One region of the Kitasatospora sp. MAP12-44 genome, then DNA from elsewhere that is predicted to be linked to it. Evidence: riboswitches for the same ligand, from Rfam matches in the RefSeq annotation. Region 1 holds a riboswitch; each other region holds the start of a gene.

Region 1 (7,550 bases):
TCTGCGACCCGATGCACGGCAACACCTACGAGGCCGAGACCGGCCACAAGACCCGCCGCTTCGACGACGTGCTCGACGAGGTCAAGGGCTTCTTCGAGGTGCACCGCGCCCTGGGCACCCACCCGGGCGGCATCCACGTGGAGCTGACCGGCGACGACGTGACCGAGTGCGTCGGCGGCGGCGACGAGGTGATGGTCGACGACCTGCACCAGCGCTACGAGACGGCCTGCGACCCGCGGCTCAACCGCAGCCAGTCGCTGGACCTGGCGTTCCTGGTCGCCGAGATGTACCGCGGGCACTGAGCCGCACAGTGTGACGAAGGCCCCTTCGGTCCTGGAGCAATCCGGACCGGAGGGGCTTTTTCGTTCTCGGAACGCCAGGTAAGGTAAGGCTTAGCTCAATGACGCTGAGACCTTGGGAGTAGCCGCGATGTACGTGTGCATGTGTCATGCGGTCACCGAGGAGCAGGTCAAGCAGGCCATCGACAGCGGTGCCAACTCCCCGCGCCAGATAGCCCAGGGCTGCAAGGCCGGCACGGACTGCGGCTCCTGCGTCCGGCGGATCCAGACGATGCTCGGCGAGCACGGCGCCCGGCCGTGCCCCACCGCCCGGCTGGCCGCCAAGCTCGGCCTGGCCGATCCGGAGGTCAATCTGCCGGCCCTGGTGCAGTCGCCCGTTCGCCGCGTGGCATAGGACCCGGTCTGAGGCGGTCCGGCTCAGGACTCCGGCTGCTCGATCAGCTGGGCCAGGTAGAGCGCCTCGCCGAGCTTCTCCAGCAGTTCGAGCTGGGTGTCCAGGTAGTCGATGTGGTGTTCCTCGTCGGCCAGGATCGACTCGAAGATATTGGCCGAGGTGACGTCGTTCTTGGCGCGCATCACCACGATGCCCCGGCGCAGCCGGTCGATCGCCTCGACCTCGACCTGCCGGTCCGCCTCGAACATCTCCTGGACCGTCTGGCCGATCCGGACGTGGAAGAGCCGCTGGTAGTTGGGCAGGCCGTCGAGGAAGAGGATCCGGTCGGTGAGCGTCTCGGCGTGCTTCATCTCGTCGAAGGACTCGTGCCGGGTGTACTTGGCGAGCTTCGTCCAGCCGAAGTTCTCCTGCATCTTGGCGTGCAGGAAGTACTGGTTGATCGCGGTCAGCTCGGCGGTGAGCTGCTCGTTGAGGAACTCGATGACCTCGGGGTCGCCCTTCATGGCGGTGCCTTTCCTGCCTGCGCGGGGAACGGTGGCTTTCGACCGGAATCCTGACATCGGCAGGGGCGATATTTCCAGTAAGTTCACACTTACCAAGCAATCGCTGGGATTGTCGGATTTGGCCTGATTTTCTGGCCCGGGGGGCGTGCGGCGCAGCCGAGGGGCGCGCGGCTGGCATCGTCCGCCGTCTGTCACCATTGACGCATGGGTCAGTCCGAACACGAGCAACGGCAGCTGTCTGACCTGCGCCTTCCCCCCGGTCAGCGCCTGCAGCGCGGCTGGCCGGTGCTGCACTACGGTCCGGTGCCCCGCTTCAAGCCGCTGACCTGGGACCTCCAGGTCTTCGGGGCGACCGCCTCGGCCGAGAAGCACAGCTGGGACCACGAGGCCTTCCACGCCCTGCCCAAGGTCACCGTCCGCGCCGACTTCCACTGCGTGACCCGCTTCTCCATGCTCGGCAGCGAGTGGAGCGGCGTGTCGGGGGCCACCATCCTGGAGCTGGTCCCGCCGGCCCCGGGCGTCACCCATGTGATGGTCTGGGCGGAGTACGGCTACAGCGCCAACCTGCGGCTGGCCGACTTCGCCGACCCGCGCACGGTCTTCGCCACCCACCGCAACGGCGAGCCGCTGACCGTCGAGCACGGCTTCCCGGTGCGCCTGGTCGTCCCGCAGCTGTACGCCTGGAAGGGCCCCAAGTGGGTGCGCGCGGTGGAGTACATGCGCGCCGACCGCCGGGGCTTCTGGGAGGAGCGCGGCTACCACAACCGCGCCGACCCGTGGAACGAGCAGCGCTACTCCTACCAGGAGGAGCCCGGCGACGGGCCGATGCGGTAGAGACCGGCCGCGTCAGAACTTGATGGTCACCGTGGAGCCCTTGGGCGCCTGCTGGCCGGCGTTCGGGCTCTGCGAGCTGACGTTGAGCAGGCCGAGCAGGCTCAGTCCGCTGGACTTCACCTTGAAACCGGCCGCCGTCAGCGCGTTGGTGGCGTCCGACTCGCTCATCCCGACCACGTTCGGCACCTGCACCGGCTGCGGCCCCTTGGAGAGCGTCAGGGTCACGGTCGAGCCCGGCGCGGCGGTGCCGCTGACGTCCTGCGCGGTCACCGCGCCGGACGGGACGGTGTCCGAGTACGCCTGGTCGGTCCCGAGCGCCGTCTTGAAGCCCGCGCCGGTCAGCGCGCTCTGCGCCTGCGTCACCGGCTGGCCGACCACGTCGGGCACGGCGACCGGAGCCGGGCCCTCGCTGACCACCAGGGAGACCGGTGCGTCCACCGCCAGCTGCTGCCCGGCGGCCGGCGCGGTGCTGATCACCGAACCCTGCGGCACGCTGGGGCTGTAGTCCTGGCTGGTCGTCCCGGGGGTCAGCCGGGCGCTGCTGAGCTGCTGCCTCGCCTGGTCCAGCGGCTTGCCGGTGACGTCCGGCACGGCGATCCGCTCGGGGCCCTTGGAGAGGGTCACCTTGACCCCGTCGCTCTTGCGGGCCCGCGCGCCGACGCCGGGATCGGTGCTGATCACCTGGCCGGCCGGGACGGTCTCGCTGAACGCCTGGACGAACCGGCCCTGCAGGTCGACCCCGTTCAGCGTGCTGACGGCCTGCGCCTGGGTCTGGCCGATCACGCTGGGCACCGTCGCGTAGACCGCGCCGGAGAGGAGGTAGCTGGTCAGCGCGATGACCAGGGCGACGACGCCGAGCACCGCGCCCCACACCACACCCCGCCGCGAGCGCCGGGGCCGGCGCTGCGCCCGGGTGGGGGCGGGCTCGTTGTACGGGCGCGGCTGGGCGAGCAGCGGCATCGGCGGCAGCACGCTGGTGTGCTCGGGCGCGGGAGCCGACAGCGGCGCGGTGATCACCGAGGTCGCCTCGGCGGTGGCGAACCGCGGGGTGGGCCGGGTGGAGGCGGGCGGCTCGGCGTCCAGCTGGTCCGGCGTCAGCGCGCGGCGCACCCGCTGCAGTGCGGCCAGCAGCTCCACTGCGTCCCACGGGCGGGACTGCGGCTCGCGGGCGGTGGCCGCGGCGACTATCGCGTCCAGCTCCGGCGGGATGCCGGGGACGGTGAGCGAGGGGGCCGGGACGGACTCGTGCAGGTGACGGTAGATCACCTGCATCGGGTTCTCGGCGACGTACGGCTTCTGACCGGTGAGCAGCTCGTAGAGCACGATGCCGGCCGCGTAGACGTCCACCCGCTGGTCGGTCGGCCCGGACTGCATGATCTGCTCGGGCGCCAGGTACGAGACGGTGCCCATGACCACGCCCGGCGTGGTGGTGCTGGTGACCGAGGCGCCCGCCTCGGAGAGCAGCCGGACCAGCCCGAAGTCGGCGACCTTGACCAGCCCGCCATCGGTGATCAGCACGTTCTCGGGCTTGACGTCCCGGTGCACCAGGCCCGCCCGGTGCGCGGCGCCGAGCGCGGCCAGCACCGGCTCCAGGATGTCCAGCGCGGCGCGGATGCTCAGCGCACCGCGGTCGCCCAGCACGTCGCGCAGGGTGCGGCCGGGCACGTACTCCATGGCGAGGAAGACGACGCCGCCGTCCGCGCCCTGGTCGAAGACGTTGACCACGTTGGGGTGCGAGAGCCGCGCGACGGCCTTGGCCTCCCGGATGAAGCGCTCGGTGAACTCCACGTCGCCGGCCAGCGCGGGGTGCATCACCTTGAGCGCCAGCACCCGGTCCAACCGGGTGTCGGTGCCCCGGTAGACCGTGGCCATGCCGCCCATCGCGATGCGCTGCTCGACCCGGTACCGGCCGTCCAGCAGCGCTCCGAGCAGCGGGTCGTTCAACGTCATGTCCACCGGAGCAGTGTAGGGGGGCCCGGAGCACGATGCGGTTACCCCGATGTCATGGTTCAGAACGCCGTTCAGAACGCCGGGCGCTCGCGGTGGTCGAGGTCGGCGCGGCCGGCCATCGCCGAGGAGGCCTCGGCGTGGAAGCGGCGCGGGATGCGGCCCGCCCGGTAGGCGAGGCGGCCGGCCTCGGCGGCCCTGCGCATCGCGTCGGCCATCAGCACCGGCTCTTGAGCGCGCGTCACGGCGGAGGCCAGCATCACCGCCGAGCAGCCCAGTTCCATCGCGAGCGCCACGTCGGAGGCGGTGCCCGCGCCGGCGTCCAGGATCACCGGGACGGTCGCGCTCTCCACGATCAGCTGGAAGTTGTGCGGGTTGCGGATCCCCAGGCCCGAGCCGATCGGCGAACCCAGCGGCATGATCGCCGAGCAGCCGACGTCCTCCAACTTGCGGGCCAGCACCGGGTCGTCATTGGTGTACGGGAGCACCACGAAGCCGTCGTCGACCAGTGTCTCGGCGGCGTCCAGCGTTTCGATCGGGTCCGGCAGCAGGGTCCGCTCGTCGGCGATCACCTCCAGCTTCACCCAGCTGGTGCCGAGCGCCTCGCGGGCGAGGCGGGCCGTCAGGACGGCCTCGCCGGCGGTGAAGCAGCCGGCCGTGTTGGGCAGGATCCGGATGCCGTTGCGGGTCAGCACGTCGAGCACCGAGCCCTGCGTATTGGCGTTCACCCGGCGCATCGCGACGGTGGTCAGCTCGGTGCCCGAGATCCGCAGCGCCTGCTCCAGGACCTCCAGGCTGGGGGCGCCGCCGGTGCCCATGATCAGCCGGGAGGTGAAGGTGGTGTCGGCGATGGTCAGAAGGTCGTCGGCCATGGCTGCTCAGCCTCCCTGGACGGCGGTGAGGATCTCGATCCGGTCGCCCGCGCTGAGTACGGTCCGCTCCCAGGCGCCGCGCGGCACGACGGTCTCGTTGACCGCGGCCGCGACCCCCGAGGGCGCGCTGCTCAGCGCGGAGACCACCTCGGCGAGGGTGGCGGTGTCCGCGACCTCGCGCGGTTCGCCGTTGACGGTGAGGGGGATCGGGTTCATCGGGTTGCCTTCACGGTGAAGCGGGTGGGGGAGAACGGGACGGCCGGCTCGGGCAGGACCCCGGTGGCCAGGTAGTCGGCGAGCAGGTCGCCGGTCACGGCGCTGAGCAGCACGCCGTTGCGGTAGTGGCCGGTGGCGGCCGCCAGGCCCGGCAGGTCGGTGGGGCCGAGCAGCGGGGCATTGTCGGGCGAGCCCGGGCGCAGGCCCGCGCTGGTCTCCACCAGCGGCAGTTCGGTGATCCCGGGCACCAGATCGTGCGCGTCGCGCAGCAGTTCGTAGACGCCGCCCGCGGTGACGGTGGTGTCGTAGCCCTGCTCCTCGCTGGTCGCGCCGATCACCAGCTCGCCGTCGGCGCGCGGAACCAGGTAGAGGTGCTGCCCGCGGACCACCGCGCGGACGTTGCGGGAGAGGAACGGGCCGTACGCGGTTGGCATCCGCAGCCGCAGGATCTGCCCCTTGACCGGGCGGATCGCGGGCAGCACGTCAGCCGGCAGCCCGGGCAGCAGATGGCTCTGCGGTCCGGCGGCGAGCACCAGTTGAGGAGCGGTCAGCTGTTCGCAGCCGTCCACCTCGACGCCGCTCGCGCGGTCGCCGTCCAGCAGCAGCGCGGTCGCCCGGCCGCGCCGCAGCACGACGCCGGCCTGTTCGCAGGCGGCCACCAGGGCGGCGCAGAGCCGGCGGCCGTCCACCTGGTGGTCGCCGGTGACGTGCAGACCGCCGCGGACCGCGGGGGAGAGCATCGGTTCGAGCTTGCGGCACTCGCGGCCGGTCAACCAGTGCGAGGCCAGGCCGAGCCGCTGGTGGAACGCGTGCAGCTCGCGCAGCTCCTCGCGGTCGTCGGAGTCCAGCGCGACGGCGAGTGTGCCGGTGGCGCGGTAGCCGGTGGGCAGGCCGGTGAGCTGCTCCAGTTCGGCGGTGAACGCCGCGTACCGCTCGTTGGAGGCGATCCCCAGACGCAGCAGCGGCTCCTCGCCGTAGTGCAGCTCGGTGACCGGTGCCAGCATGCCGGCCGCGACCTGGGCCGCGCCGCCGCCGGGCTCCGGGTCGACCACGGTGACTGCGAGCCCGCGCTGGGCGGTGCGCCAGGCGACCGCAAGTCCGATGACGCCGCCGCCGATCACCAGCACGTCGGTGGGCCGCGCTATCGGATCGGGCCGTGCGCAGTCTGTGCCTGTCAAGGCGCTGATGCTCCCTTCGCCGGAATGACCCGGATCAGGTTCGGACGGTCGCAGGCCGCGTCAGCCCGCCTCTCAGCCCGGTGCACCGGGCTCCCGTGATGAGGATGCCTCCTACCCTAACGCCGGGTGACACCCGGGCCGAAGGCGTGCCCGGCCCTCGATACGGGTTCCGGCAACCCCCGGTGAAGGCTGGTACGGATCGCTACAGTGAGCGAGTGGCTGAGCTGAAGAGCGCGGAACAGGTGGTCATCGTCGGCGCCGGCATGGCGGGAGCGCAGTGCGCGCTCGCGCTGCGCCAGGGGGGTTGGCAAGGGGGGATCAGTCTGCTGGGCGAGGAGTCGCAGCCGCCGTACGACCGGCCGCCGCTCTCCAAGGACGTGCTGCTCGGCAAGACCGACAGCACCGCCTTCGAACTGGACTGGGAGCAGCTGGGCATCGAGCTGCTGCCCGGCCGCCGGGCCACCGGCCTGCGCCCCGGCGTGCTGGAGACCGACGGCGGGGAGCTGGCCTACGGGCAGCTGGTGCTGGCCACTGGCGCCGACCCGGTCCGGCTGCCCGGCGCGGACGGCGCCCGGGTGCTGCGCACCCTGGACGGCGCGGACGGCGCCCGGGTGCTGCGCACCCTGGACGACGCGCTCGCGCTGCGGGCCGTGCTGCGCCCGGGCCTGCGGCTGGTGCTGGTGGGAGCCGGCTGGATCGGCGCCGAGACCGCCACCGCAGCCCGGCAGCTTGGCTGCGAGGTGACCGTCCTGGAGGCCGCCGCCGAACCGCTGGCCGGCGCGCTGCCGACCACACTGACCGCGCCGATGGAGCGCTGGTACGCCGAGGCCGGCATCGACCTGCGGCTCGGCGCGAAGGTCGCCGCCGTGCGGCCGGACGGCGTGCTGCTCGCGGACGGCTCGGTGCTGGCCGCCGACGAGGTGGTGGTCGGCATCGGTGCCCGGCCGGCCACCCGCTGGCTGGCCGGCTCGGGGGTCGAACTGGACCCGGCCGGGGCGATCCTCACCGACGCCTCGCTGCGCACCTGCCTGCCGCGGGTCTGGGCGGCCGGCGACTGCGTCAGCTACCCCTCGGCCCGGTTCGGGGAGCGGATCAACGTCCAGCACTGGGACCACGCGATGCACTCGGGACGGGCGGTGGCCGCCGCGCTGCTGGGCGCCGACGCGGCCTACGACCCGGTGCCGTACTTCTGGTCCGAGCAGTTCGGGCGGATGGTCCAGTACGCGGGTCGGCACGCGGCCGGCGACCGGCTGGTCTGGCGCGGCTCGCCCGAGGACCCGGCGTGGAGCGTGCTGTGGCTGCGCGAG
Region 2 (6,040 bases), 2.2 Mb from region 1:
AACTCGAAGCGGGCGTCCGAGAGGGCGTCGTCCCAGGCCTGGGCGCCGGGGTGGCCCTTGGCCAGGTCGGCGGCGTGGGCGGCGATCTTGTAGGTGATCACGCCGGTCTTGACGTCGTCGCGGTTGGGCAGGCCCAGGTGCTCCTTGGGCGTGACGTAGCAGAGCATCGCGGTGCCCCACCAGGCGATCATCGCGGCGCCGATGCCGGAGGTGATGTGGTCGTAGCCGGGCGCGACGTCGGTGGTCAGCGGGCCGAGGGTGTAGAACGGCGCCTCGTCGCAGATCTCCTTCTGGAGATCCATGTTCTCCCGGATCTTGTTCATCGGGACGTGGCCCGGGCCCTCGATCATCACCTGGACGTCCTTGGCGCGGGCGATCCGGCCGAGCTCGCCGAGGGTCTGCAGCTCGGCGAACTGCGCCTCGTCGTTGGCGTCCGCGATCGAGCCGGGGCGCAGGCCGTCACCGAGTGAGAAGGTGACGTCGTAGGCGCGCAGGATGTCGCAGAGTTCCTCGAAGTTGGTGTAGAGGAAGTTCTCCTGATGGTGCGCCAGGCACCACGCGGCCATGATCGAGCCGCCGCGCGAGACGATGCCGGTCTTGCGGCGGGCGGTCATAGGGACGTACCGCAGCAGCACGCCGGCGTGCACCGTCATGTAGTCGACGCCCTGCTCGCACTGCTCGACAATGGTGTCGCGGTAGACCTCCCAACTGAGCTCCTCGGCCTTGCCGTCGACCTTCTCCAGCGCCTGGTAGAGCGGCACGGTGCCGATCGGCACGGGGGAGTTGCGCAGGATCCACTCGCGGGTGGTGTGGATGTTGCGGCCGGTGGAGAGGTCCATGACCGTGTCGGCGCCCCAGCGGGTCGCCCAGGTCATCTTCTCCACCTCCTCCTCGATGGACGAAGTCACCGCGCTGTTACCGATGTTGGCGTTGATCTTCACCAGGAAGTCGGTGCCGATGATGGCCGGCTCGACCTCGGGGTGGTTGACGTTGACGGGGATGACGGCGCGTCCGCGGGCCACCTGCTCGCGGACGAACTCCGGCTCCAGGCCCTCGCGCAGGGCCACGAACTCCATCTCGGGGGTGACGATGCCGAACTTCGCGTACGCGAGCTGGGTGACCGCCACCCCGTCCCGGGCGCGCAGCGGGCGGCGCGGGCGGCCGGGGAAGACCGCGTCCAGGTTGCGCAGGTTGCCGCCGCGCGGCGAGGTGTGCTTGATCCCGTCGTCCTCGGGGCGGGACTCGCGGCCGTCGTACTCCTCGACGTCGCCGCGCTGACGGATCCACGGGTCACGCAGTGCGGGCAGGCCGCGCCGCACGTCGGGCTGGTAGGCCGGGTCGGTGTACGAGCCGGAGGTGTCGTACAGCGGGACGGTGCGGCCGTTGGTGAGCTGCACCTCGCGGTACGGGACGCGCAGGTCGGGGCGCGAGCCCTCGCGGTAGGCCTTGCGCCACGCGGGGGTCGGGTAGCCGGTGCCGGCGCTGTTGGCGGGACCCTCAGAAGGGCTCTCGGAAGGGCTCTCGGAAGGACCGCCGGAAAGGCTCTCGGCGCTCGTCTGGGCAGCCGAACGTGCATCAAAAATGGTCATCAGACCCTCTACTCCCTACGCCGGCATTACCCGGTCCAGGTTCCTGCGGTCGACGCAGCGATCGGTACGCGGCCCGCGTACCTGTCAGCGCCCTCTCAGCCCGGTGCTCCGAGCTCCCGTTCTGCAGGCGGTCTTGCCTGCACAAAAGACGTCCATACGGTAGCGGCAGCTCCGGCGTCGGTCCAGAGGGGGTCCTGGATATGGGCAGCTCCCGGCCAGTGGGACAGACTGGACGGCGACACAACCGAAGAGGGGGCGGGCACATGATCGGCTGTACGGGACGGGTCACCGGGAAGGTCGGACCGGGACTGGTCGGGGAGGTGCTGGTACACGTGCCGGAGCGGCAGGGGACCGAGGCGTTCCTCGCGTATCCGGCGGCGCCGGGGGATTCGCTGCTCGTCGGCACGCCCGTCGTGGTGGTCGAATACCAGCCACCGCGGACGGTCTACGTCTCCCCCGCGTTCGGCTGACAGTCGAACGCAGGTGCCTCCGCGGGCACTGAGTGACAGGACACGCCGTATCGGACTTCCCAAGCGATCGGAATCGGCGCAGAATCACGTGTCGCCACGGGGTTCCGCGCCATCCTGCACAACCGAGCGCAGTCACGGGACGTCGTGTGTCTGAAGGGGGAAAGGCCGATGTTTTTCGGCATCGTCGGCGGTGGGGTCGCCGCAGTCATCATCCTGTTCATCATTCTGTTCAAGCTCATGTGGCGGGTGGCCGAGCCCAATGAGGCCCTGATCATCTCGGGCTCCCGGCACCGCACCGAGGGCGTCGCCGACGGCCTGGGCTTTCGCGTGGTGACCGGGCGCGGGACGCTCGTCACCCCGGGCGTCCAGGTCGTCCGCAAGCTGTCACTGGACCTCAACGAGGCCGACCTGGACGTCGAGTGCGTGACGTCCCAGGGCATCCCGGTGCAGGTCAAGGGCGTGGTGATCTTCAAGGTCGGCGACGACCAGGTCTCCATCGCGAACGCCGCCCGACGCTTCCTGGACCAGCAGAAGATGATGGGCCACCGGGTCCACAACGTCTTCGCCGGCCACCTGCGCTCGATCGTCGGCGGGCTGACGGTCGAGGAGATGATCCGCGACCGCGAGCGGCTGACCGGTGAGACCCGGGCCGCCTCCGGCTCCGAGATGGAGAAGCTGGGTCTGATCATCGACTCGCTGCAGATCCAGGAGATCCTGGACCCGACCGGCTACATCAAGAACTTGGCCGCCCCGCACGCCGCGGCTGTCCAGCGTGATGCCCGTATCGCGGCCGCCGCGGCCGACCGGGAGGCCACCGAGGCGGAGCAGGAGGCGTTCGCCCGCAAGGCCGAGGCGACCCGCAACTCCGGTATCCAGCAGGCCGGTTACCAGGCCGAGATGGACACGGCGGCGGCCCGCGCGCTGCAGGCCGGACCGCTCGCCCAGGCCGCCTCGCGCCAGGAGGTCGTGGTCCAGGAGACCAAGGTCGCCGAGCTGGAGGCGCACCGCACCGAGCAGCAGCTGCAGGTCGAGGTCCGCAAGCCGGCCGACGCCCGCGCGTACGAGACCCGCACCAAGGCCGAAGCCGAGCGCGACGCCCGGATCTCGGCCGCCCAGGCGCAGGCCCAGGAGACCGAGCTCAAGGCCGTCGCCGAGGCGAACCGGGTGAAGATCGCCGCGATCGCCGAGGCCGAGGCCACCAAGGCCCGCGGTCTCGCCAGCGCCGAGTCCACCCGGGCCACCGGCCAGGCCGAGGCGGCCAGCGCCGAGGCCAAGGGTCTGGCGGCGGCCGCCGCGGCCAAGGCGCTCGGCCTCGCCGAGGCCGAGGCGATCAAGGCCCGCGCGGCCGCCCTGGCCGAGAACCAGGAGGCCGTGGTCGCCCAGCAACTGGCCGAAAACTGGCCGGAGATCGTGCGTGCCGGGGCGGAGGCCTTCGGCAACGTCGAGCACATGGTGCTGCTGAACGGCGCCGAGGGCATGGGCGAGATGTTCGCCAAGGCCCTCACCATGGGCGGCACCGGCCTCGGCCTGGCCCGCCAGCTGCTCGGCTCGATGAACGCCGCCGGCGAGACCCCCGTACCCGCCACCACAGCTGCCGTGCCCGCCGAGACCGGCGCCAAGCGGACGACCACCCAGAGCATTCCGCTCCAGGGGGACTCCGCGTCCTGACCCGCATGCCGTCCGAAGCCCGGCCGCCTGGATGTTCTCCGGGGGCCGGGCTTCGGTCAGTTCGCGGGAGTCCGAGGGGCCGTGAGCAAGGCCTTCAGCCGCTGGCCGGACGGGCCGCTCAGCACGCTCGCCACCCCGATCGCGCCGATCAGCAGCACGGTGGCCAGCCACACCATGGTCGCCACCGGCAGGGTGTAGGCGAGGACGATCCGCAGCACGCACTCGGCGACCAGCGCGAGCCCCCAGATGATCGAGTGGTGGCGCTCGGCCCGGCGGAACTCGGTCGAGTCCTGCGCCAGCAGGTCCCACCGCGCGCTCAGGCCGACGTCACCCCTGGTCAGGAAGGGCTTGAGGCCGGCGCTCATCAGCGGTCGGCCGCGCAGCGCCGAGACGACGATCGACAGGCCGATGACGCTGCTCACCGCGCCGTCCTTGGCGATCATCAGCCGCGGATCACCGGCCACCGCGCCGAGCGCGATCCCGACCAGGTTGACCGCCAGCATCAGCGCCGCCAGCCCGTTCACCGAGCGCTCCTGCAGCAGGCCCGCCACGGTCCGCACCGCCGGGACGACGCTGCTCAGCGCGAGCGAGGCGACCAGACCCAGACCGGCCACCGAGTGCGCCAGGTAGTAGACGGCGAGCGGGACGACGATGTCCACCGCCAGTGGCCGCAGCGCGGCCGGCAACGGGTTCGAGGTCCCGACGGCGCCCGGGGCGGTGACGCTCTCGCTCATGGTCTGCTCCTGTGCAGCTCGCTTCCTGATCTGCGTTCAGCTTGCCGCGCCGGCCTGACCGCCCGTCAGTGCCGACTGTGCGCAGTTCGGCGTGACAGCTGTCATAGCAACCGCATGACAGCCGAACGCCCGCCCCACTCGCGAGTGGAACGGGCGCCGAACGATCGGGGGAGGAGCGTCAGCTCTTGGCGGCCTTCTTCACCAGGATCACCACGGCGGCCGCGATACCGACCACCACCAGCGCCTTGATCAGGAAGCCCACCAGCGCGCTGACCACGCCGACCACGAACCAGACCACGTTCCAGGCGAGCACCAGCACGATGATCGGGACAACGATGTTGCGCACCCAAGAGGGCAGCGACTTCCAGAGCTCAGCCATGTCCGTTCCTTCTCTCCCCCTCGGGTCGGCTCCTAGTGGTCGCCGCATCCCGTCTGCTTTCGGTACCTCGATCGTACGAGCCCGACGAGTCGGAAACGAGGGATCCGGTCCCCGAGAGAACCCGGAGATCCCCCTGAGCCGGAAGCCAGGGGAACCCCGGGGAACCAGGTGCCCCAACAGGTCAGACCGGCCAGGTCTCGCCCCGCCAGGCGGCGTCCCAGAACATCCACTCATAGCGCGAGGTGGTGCAGAAGTGCTCGGTCACCCGGCGCCGCTCGGCCGCGGAGAGCTCCTCGCCGAGCCGGTCGGTGAGCGCCAGCACCCGGCGCACCACCGACTGGAACGCCTCGTCGCCGTAGGTCGCGATCCACTGGGCGTAGAGCGGGTCCGGGGAGGACTTGGCGAGCAGCTGCTCGCCGACCCGGGCATAGATCCAGTAGCAGGGCAGCACCGCGGCGACGGCCTCGGCGAAGGAGCCGCCGTAGACGGTGGCCAGCAGGTAGCTGGTGTAGGCGCGGGTGGTGGGCAGCACCGGCTCGGCGGCGGCGCGCTCGGCGGTGTCCCCGAAGGCGTCCAGGAACTGCGCGTGCATGCCCTGTTCGGCGGCCAGCGCCCCGATCGCGTCGTCGGCGAAGGCCCGGACCTCCTGCTCGCCCGGCGCCTTGGCCGCGCAGATCGCCAACGCCCGGGCGTAGTCGCGCAGGTAGTGCGAGTCCTGCACGACGAAGTGCCGGAACGCGGCGCGCGGCAGGGTGCCGTCGGTCAACCCGGCCAGGAAGGGGTGGTCGAGGATCTGCGCGTACACCGGCTCGATGGCCGTCCAGAGTTCCTCGGTCAGCGTCTGCGTCATGCCCCCGACCCTACGTGCCGGCCTCCGCTACGCCTCAGGGGGTGAGAAGACCACCAGCACCCGCAGTTCCTCGGTGATGTGGTGGAACCGGTGCGGCACCCCGGCCGGTACGTACGCCACGGTGCCCCGGCCGACCGTGGTGGTCTCGGAGCCGACGGTCAGATAGGCCCGGCCGCTGATCACCTGGTAGATCTCGTCCTGCTCGTGCGCGCTCTGGGTGTCGGTGTCGCCGGGCGACAGCGCGTACAGCCCGGCGGACATCTGCCGCTCCTTCAGGAAGCGCAGGTACGCGCCCTGGTTGGCGGCCCGCTCCTCGTCCAGCTCGTCCAGCCGGAAGACCTTCATCGCCC
Region 3 (7,550 bases), 1.8 Mb from region 1:
TCGTGGTCGCCCAGATCTCGCCGCAGTCGGCGCCGTGCGGCCCCGACACTGGCCGGACCGTGCGGCACCGCCATGGTCGATGAAGTCGGCACTTCGCGCGCCACCATCAACGCCACCCCCGGACCTCCTTCAGCGCTTGCCGAGGGATGGATGCCCCGGGGGAATGCGCCGGAAACAGGCTGAACTCGATCGTGGCGCGTCAATTGTGGAACGCTTGCGGAGCAGCAACACGCTGTGTGCAAAAGGTGATTCACTGCTTACCCTGCGTCAATCGGGGGGAGCGGGAATCCGTACGCCGGGCCGCTCGCGCCACCCCTGCCCGCGCCCGCGTACGCCAACTCGCGCGCCGGTCAGCGCGCTCCGGGCCCGCCGCCCGCCCCACCGACTGCCTGCCGCCTGCCTGCCGCCGTCAGCGGCCCAACTGCTCCAGCACATCGCGTGGGCGGTTGGTGATGATCGCCTCCACACCGAGCTCCAGGCAGAGTTCGACGTCCTCGGGCCGGTCCACCGTCCAGACGTGCACCCGGTGCCCCGCGGCGCGCAGCCTGGTCACCAACTCCGGCTGCTTGCGGATGAGTTCGATGCCCGGCCCGGCGATCACCGCGCCGCCCGGCAGGCCCTGGCCGCGCCACAGCCGCGGCAGCAGCGCGTGCTCGAAGAGGAACACTCGGGGGAAGTCCGGCGCGGCCGCCCGCACCCGGCCCAGCGCCAGGCCGGAGAAGCTCATGATCCGCGCGTGCGCCCGGTCGGGGGCCTCGTCCGGATTGCCGACGATCTTGAAGCGGTCCAGCATCCGGAGCAGCTCGGCCTCCACCCGGCCGCGGTAGCGCACCGGGTGCTTGGTCTCGATGGCCAGGTCCACCCGGCGGCCGCAGTCGGCCACCAGCTCCAGCAGGCTCTCCAGACGCAGCACCCGGGCGCCGTCCGCCTCGGGGCCGGCCTGCTTCCAGGAGCCGAAGTCGTGGCTCTCCAGCTCCGCCAGGGTGAGCGTGGAGACCACGCCCCGCCCGTCCGAGACCCGGCTGATGCCGCGGTCGTGGACGCAGACCAGCTGCCCGTCCGCGGTCAGCCGGACGTCGCACTCGACGGCGTCCGCGCCCTCCTCCAGCGCCCGGCCGTAGGCCACCAGAGTGTGTTCGGGGAGCGCCGCCGAGGAGCCGCGGTGGGCGACCACCTGCACCGGCCGCGCGCTGCGGCCGGGGGTGGGGGCGGAGAGGTCGGGAGTGGTCACGTTCCAACCCTAGGACGTGGAGGTGACGCGGACGCGACCACACCCCCAACTCCGGGGGGCGCAGCTACTCCGCAGGCGCGGCCGGCGCGGCCGGGGTGAGCCTGGTCAGACCCCAGGTGACCAGCGCCGCGACCAGGAAGGAGAAGAGCGAGGCCGAGGACCACTGCTGCGGAGTGAAGTGCACCAGCGACTGCACGCTCGTCCAGAAGTGCGTCCACCAACCGGCGATCGCGGTCGGCGCCAGGAACTGGTACATGGCGAAGCCCAGCGCCCACGGCAGCAGCATCAGCGGGCGGGCCGGGGAGTCCTGCGACATGTCCCAGCCCTGCCGGCCGCGGCCGAGGAAGAAGTCCACCGCGAGCACCGCGAGCAGCGGCACGAAGACTGAGCCGATCAGCCCCAGGAAGTTGTAGTACGAGGCGGTGAACTCCTTGATCAGCAGCGCCAGCACCGTCACCAGCACGCCGATTCCGCCGGTCAGCAGCCGCCGGTCCACCCGCGGGAACAGGTTGTGCACCGACATCGCGGTCGAGTACACGTTGGCGAACGACTGGTCCGCCTCGCGCAGTACCAGCACCAGCAGGAACGCCCAGCCGGCCGTCACCCCGGCGAAGGAGTCGAGCAGGTTGTCGACGTTGCCGTGCGACTGCAGCAGCGCGATCAGGCCCAGCAGGTAGCACCAGACCTGGGCGATCGTGTAGCCGGAGAAGGTGCCCCAGAACGAGGCGCCCGGGGTGCGCGAGTGCCGGGTGTAGTCGGCGGCCAGCGGCACGAAGGAGATCGAGACGGCGATGATCGCGTCCGTGGCGCCCAGGAAGCCCTTCCAGTTGCCCGCGCCCGGGTCGGGGAAGCCCTGGCGGGCCAGCTGGACGGTGAAGTAGACCATCGCGATGCCCACCGCGATCGCCACGTACTTGCGCAGCGCGGCGATCGAGCCGAGCGGCCAGATGGTCAGCGCCGTGGTCACCGCCCCCGCCCAGCACCACGAAGAGCCAGCGCCAGCCCTGGGTGTCGGCCACCGTCTGGGCGCCCCAGGCGATCACGATCAGCTCGTACACCCCCCAGCCGACGCACTGCAGGATGTTCAGCACGGTCGGCAGGTACGACAGCCTGGTGCCGAACAGCCCGCGCAGGACGGCCATCGCCGGCGCACCGGTACGGGCGCCGATCAGCGCGGCCACGCCGAGCATCGCCGTACCGATCACCGTGCCGACCACGATCGCCGTGACGGCGGCCGTGAAGGAGAGCTCACTGCCCGGCTGGCCGAGCACCGTGGCGGCGCTGGTGAAGCCGATCAGGCTGATCCCGAGGTTGGCCCAGAGCGCGAACTGGTCCTTGAAGCCCAGCGTGCGCGGCGGTGCGGTGTCCAGCGTCAGCGGGGCCTCGGGGCGAGCGCTCGGGGCACCCGGCGGCCGGTCCAGCAGCGCGGACGAAGATGGGGAAGGCGAAGCAGCCGTCATGGCGATACTCCCTACGCCGGCATTACCCGGTCAGGTTCCGGCGGTCAGCACTCCCTCGCCCGCATCGCCCGAGTGATCATGGCGTACGGTCGAACAGCGCACTCTCAGCCTGGTGGGTCCAAGCTCCCGCGTGTCAGATTTGGCAGCGCAAGGGTAGCCCGACCTGGTGATTCCGCCAAGGTGGAGGCAAGTGCGCCGTCCGCATCGCGGAACTCTGCTCGGGGGGATCCGGGAGAGGGTTCCGAACGGCGGGCGGGGGGCTGTTCGGCCTACCTAAGGATTCTTAGCGGTTCTTCAGGGGGCTCCTTACGGCAACCAGATCCGTCATGGGAAAAACTATGGGCCAAGGTCCTGTCAGCGATGGAGGTCGTCCGTGAGCACCGAGCACGAGAGTGAGCCCGCCGGGCCGCAGGGGGAGCAGCCCTCCAGCGGCCACGGGGAGCAGGGGGGCACGCCGCCGGTGGGTGAGTCGATGCCGACCCTCGCGTTCACCAAGCTCAACGCCCCGGAGCCGGAGGCAGCGGTGGCTTCCGAGGCGACTTCGGAGTCGGCTTCGGAGTCGGTTCCCGAGCCGACCGTTGTCATCCCGGTCGAACCGGCCGCCGCACCGACCCCGGCGCCGGCCGCGGCTCCCGCCTACCTGGACGCGCCGCCGCCCGTCGTGCCGGCCGCTCCGGCCGCGCCGACCCCGGCCACCCCGGCCGCACCGGCTCCCGCCTACCTGGACGCGCCGCCGCCCGTCGTGCCGGCCGTCCCGGTCGCCGCCGAGGCGCCCGAGAACCCGTACGCGGCGCCGACCGAGGACACCTCGGCCGGCACGCCGATCACGCCCGGCGTGCCCGCGGCGTCCGCGCCGCACGCCGAGCACCACCCCTTCGGCGCCGGCCAGCCGCTCGGCGGCTGGGGCAACCCGCCGGCCGGCCCCGGCGGCCCGGGCTACCCGGGCGACTACCCCGGCGGCTACGGCGAGCCCGCCGCACCGCGTAAGAAGCGCGGCGGCCTGGTCGCGCTGATCGCCGCCGTCGCGCTGGTCGCCGGCCTCGCGGGCGGTGTCGCCGGCGCCGCGATCAAGGACAACGGCAGCGGCACCATCGGCTTCACCTCCAGCAGCCACAGCAGCACGACCGTCACCGCCGGCGACAACACCAAGTCGCTCAACCGCGCCCCCGACTCGATCGCCGGCATCGCCGCCAAGGCGCTGCCCAGCACCGTCACCATCAAGGCGGACGGTGCCCAGGAGTCCGGCACCGGCACCGGCTTCGTCTTCGACACCCAGGGCCACATCCTCACCAACAACCACGTGGTCGCCCCGGCGGCCAACGGCGGCAAGCTGACCGTCAAGTTCTCCGACGGCTCGACCTACGCCGCCTCGGTGGTCGGCCAGGCCAAGGGCTACGACGTCGCGGTCATCAAGCTCGACAACCCGCCGACCAACAAGCTCGTCCCGCTCCCGCTGGGCGACTCGGACCAGGTCGCGGTCGGCGACGTCACCATCGCCATCGGCGCGCCGTACGACCTGGAGGGCACCGTCACCTCCGGCATCGTCAGCGCCAAGAACCGCCCGGTCGCCTCCGGCGACGAGAGCGGCGCGCAGGTCTCCTACATGAACGCCCTGCAGACCGACGCCTCGATCAACCCCGGCAACTCCGGTGGCCCGCTGCTCAACGCGAGCGGCGCCGTGATCGGCATCAACTCCGCCATCCAGTCGAACTCGACCGGCAGCAGCGGCGGCCAGGCCGGCAGCATCGGCCTCGGCTTCGCGATCCCGATCAACCAGGCCAAGCGGGTCGCCCAGATGCTGATCCAGACCGGCACCCCGGTCTACGCCATCCTCGGCGTGCTGCGCAACGACGACTACCAGGGCGACGGCGCGCAGATCCAGTCCGGCCCCGTCCAGGGCCAGCCCGCCATCACCCCCGGCGGCCCCGCCGACAAGGCCGGCCTCAAGGCCGGCGACGTCATCACCAAGTTCGGCGGCATCCCGATCGACAACGCCCCCGGCCTCGTCAGCGAGATCTGGACCCACCAGCCCGGCGACCAGGTCCAGCTCCAGTACACCCGCAACGGCCAGACCGCCACCACCACCGTCACCCTCGGCGCCAAGACCGGCGACAGCTGACCCCCACCAAAACCGAGTGCACCAATCCCCACCGGACCCGTTAGGCTGACCTCCGCCAGGAGGGTTGCCCGAGCGGCCTAAGGGAACAGTCTTGAAAACTGTCGTGGCGTGACCCGCCACCGTGGGTTCGAATCCCACATCCTCCGCAGGAGAACGGCCCCTGACCAGCAACGCTGGTCAGGGGCCACCTGCATTTCCCGTCCCTGGCAGTCCGTCAGCGCCCGCTGATGCCCGGCGGCGTCCCTTTCTTCGACTCCCGTCCCGGGGCCCGGGGGCGGCTCCCGACGGGGCGGCTTTCGTCCGGGCGGGCCGCACGGCAGAGTGCGGGGCGTGGGGTGTGTGTCCGGCGTGCCCCCTGGCGAGAGGAGGCGGTGCCGGTGAGTGGACTGGCCGAGCGGCTGATGAAGGGGCTCCCGCAGTCCGCGGTCGTGGTGGATCCGGCGGTGACGGCCGCGTACCGGCACGACATGGCCGGCTTCTGCGCGTCGGGGGCGCCGGCGGTGGTGGTGTTCCCGTCCACCGTCGAGGAGGTCCAGCACGTCCTGCGGACCGCGACCGAGCTGGGCGTGCCGGTGGTGCCGCAGGGCGCGCGGACGGGGCTGTCGGGCGCGGCGAACGCGGTGGAGGGGTGCATCGTCCTCTCCCTGGTGAAGATGGACCGGATCCTGGAGGTCGACCCGGTCAACCGGATCGCGGTGGTCGAGCCGGGCGTGGTCAACGCGGTGCTCTCGCGGGCGGCCGGTGAGTACGGGCTGTCCTATCCGCCGGACCCGTCGAGCTGGGAGTCGTGCACCATCGGCGGCAATATCGGCACCGGCGCGGGCGGCCTGTGCTGTGTGAAGTACGGGGTGACCAGCGAGTACGTGCTGGGCCTTGACGTGGTGCTGGCCGACGGCCGGCTGCTGCGTACCGGTCGGCAGACCGCCAAGGGGGTGGCCGGTTACGACCTGACCCGGCTGTTCGTCGGCTCGGAGGGGACGCTCGGTGTGGTGGTCCGCGCGGTGCTGGCCCTGCGGCCCGCGCCGGCACCGCAGTTGGCGATGGTGGCGGAGTTCGCCGACGCCGACGCGGCCTGCGCGGCGGTCTGCGCGGTGATGGCGGCGGGGTTCACCCCGTCGTTGATGGAGCTGATGGACGCGGTCAGTGTGCGGGCGGTCAACCAGCTGGCGCAGATGGGACTTCCGGAGTCCACCCAGGCGCTGTTGCTGGTCGCCTTCGACGGGGCTGACCCGGCGGGCGAGTTGGCCGCGGTCGGCGAGCTCTGCCGGGCGGCCGGCGCCACCGAGGTGGTCCCGGCCGAGGACCAGGCGGAGTCCGAACTCCTGCTCCAGGCACGTCGGTTGTCGTTGACGGCGATGGAGCAGCTGGGCACCACGATGGTCGACGATGTCGCGGTGCCGCGCTCGCGGCAGGGCGCGATGCTGAACGGGGTCGCCGAGATCGCCGAGCGCTACGGGCTGACCATCGGCGTGGTCTGCCACGCGGGTGACGGCAACACCCACCCGATCGTCGCCTTCGACGCGGACGACCCGGACGAGGTGGACCGGGCCCGGCAGTCCTTCGACGCGATCATGGCGCTCGGCCTGGAACTGGGCGGCACGATCACCGGCGAGCACGGCGTCGGACTGCTCAAGCGGGAGTGGTTGGCGAAGGAGTTGGGGCCGGTCGGACTGGAGCTGCAAAAGCAGATGAAAGGATTGTTTGACCCCCTGGGAATCCTCAATCCGGGCAAGCTGTTCTGAGCCATTTCGGCAGCCGTCCGGTGGCGAACGGGCGCCGAAAGTCAGGCGCAGCGGCCGCCCGGGGCTTTCGGATGACCGATATGTATCGGCTTTCTGTGAGTCAGGGTTTAGTGATCCGACTTCACGCGTTCGAGCTAAAACTCTTGGGGGGGGCTGGTGCTTTGTCGATTTGTTGCGGAAGTCTGTGTCTCGGCGTCGCAGCCCGCAGGGGTTCGTCTGGCCGCGAACTCCCGCACCAGTGAGACCAGTTCGTCCAGTTCAAGCTTCTTGGAGGATTCCATGGCTCGTTTCCGTACCGCTCGCGTGATCGTCGCCCTCGCCGCCGCTCCGCTCGCCGCAGGCCTGCTGCTGGCAGGGGCCGGCGCAGCCGCTGCCGACAACGGCGCTCTTGCCGGTGACCACTCCAACAGCAGCGTCGTCTCCAACGTGGGCAGCGGGAACGTCTTCGGATCGGTCGACGGAAACTACAACTGGACGCAGCAGACGGCCACCGGCTCGGGTGCTTCGAACCAGAACAACACCCTTGCGGTCAAGGGCAACTCGGGTCTGGTCTACGCCGACCAGTCCAACAAGAACGTGCACATCCACTTCGCGCCCGTCATCGGCTGAGTGCCGGCCTGACGGGGTGGTTCCAGGGCCTCGGCAGGATCGAGAACGACCGGCGGCGGAAAGGGTCACCGCATTCCGGTCCGTGGGCGGTGCCGGCAACGGCACCGCCCACCGGCGTTTCCCCCGCACACCGCTAAGGACGACGTCCCGTCAGGGTGGCCCCGGCGCTCGCGGCCACCACGCAGCCGATCCCCAGCAGCTGTTCCCAGCGCAGCAGTTGGCCGAGCACCAGGAGCCCGACCAAGGCGCTGACGGCCGGCTCCAGGCTGAGGATGATGCTGAACACCCGCTCCGGGATCCGGCGCAGCGCCGTCAGCTCCAGCATGTATGGGACGATCGGGAGCAGCAGCGCGACCCCGACCACCGAGAGCAGCAGCCGCCCGGGGTGT

Evidence for each region. Region 1 has a riboswitch for thiamine pyrophosphate ahead of thiO (glycine oxidase ThiO). Riboswitches for the same ligand answer to the same signal wherever they lie in the genome.
Region 2: it holds a riboswitch for thiamine pyrophosphate, as region 1 does, so the genes downstream of both, thiC (phosphomethylpyrimidine synthase ThiC) here and thiO (glycine oxidase ThiO) in region 1, are expected to answer to the same signal.
Region 3: it holds a riboswitch for thiamine pyrophosphate, as region 1 does, so the genes downstream of both, P3T34_RS19520 (cytosine permease) here and thiO (glycine oxidase ThiO) in region 1, are expected to answer to the same signal.

What each region holds. Positions count from the first base shown of each region.
Region 1 covers NZ_JARZAE010000004.1:2,373,260-2,380,809, reverse strand. The annotation lists gene P3T34_RS11210 (3-deoxy-7-phosphoheptulonate synthase class II) at 1-302, shown strand, start outside; gene P3T34_RS11205 ((2Fe-2S)-binding protein) at 430-693, shown strand; gene bfr (bacterioferritin) at 717-1,196, opposite strand; gene P3T34_RS11195 (sulfite oxidase-like oxidoreductase) at 1,401-2,030, shown strand; gene pknB (Stk1 family PASTA domain-containing Ser/Thr kinase) at 2,043-3,980, opposite strand; gene P3T34_RS11185 (thiazole synthase) at 4,052-4,849, opposite strand; gene thiS (sulfur carrier protein ThiS) at 4,856-5,065, opposite strand; gene thiO (glycine oxidase ThiO) at 5,062-6,243, opposite strand; TPP riboswitch at 6,237-6,350, opposite strand; gene P3T34_RS11170 (FAD-dependent oxidoreductase) at 6,507-7,550, shown strand, end outside.
Region 2 covers NZ_JARZAE010000004.1:4,545,162-4,551,201, reverse strand. The annotation lists gene thiC (phosphomethylpyrimidine synthase ThiC) at 1-1,589, opposite strand, end outside; TPP riboswitch at 1,585-1,719, opposite strand; gene P3T34_RS21230 (hypothetical protein) at 1,853-2,059, shown strand; gene P3T34_RS21225 (flotillin family protein) at 2,228-3,727, shown strand; gene P3T34_RS21220 (VC0807 family protein) at 3,784-4,461, opposite strand; gene P3T34_RS21215 (DUF5326 family protein) at 4,640-4,840, opposite strand; gene tenA (thiaminase II) at 5,022-5,690, opposite strand; gene P3T34_RS21205 (cupin domain-containing protein) at 5,718-6,035, opposite strand.
Region 3 covers NZ_JARZAE010000004.1:4,184,339-4,191,888, reverse strand. The annotation lists gene P3T34_RS19535 (ATP-binding protein) at 1-116, opposite strand, end outside; gene P3T34_RS19530 (glycerophosphodiester phosphodiesterase family protein) at 410-1,231, opposite strand; gene P3T34_RS19525 (cytosine permease) at 1,296-2,198, opposite strand; partial or broken gene P3T34_RS19520 (cytosine permease) at 2,335-2,691, opposite strand; TPP riboswitch at 2,683-2,831, opposite strand; gene P3T34_RS19515 (trypsin-like peptidase domain-containing protein) at 3,065-4,810, shown strand; tRNA gene P3T34_RS19510 (tRNA-Ser) at 4,869-4,956, shown strand; gene P3T34_RS19505 (FAD-linked oxidase C-terminal domain-containing protein) at 5,212-6,552, shown strand; gene P3T34_RS19500 (hypothetical protein) at 6,832-7,161, shown strand; gene P3T34_RS19495 (EamA family transporter) at 7,295-7,550, opposite strand, start outside.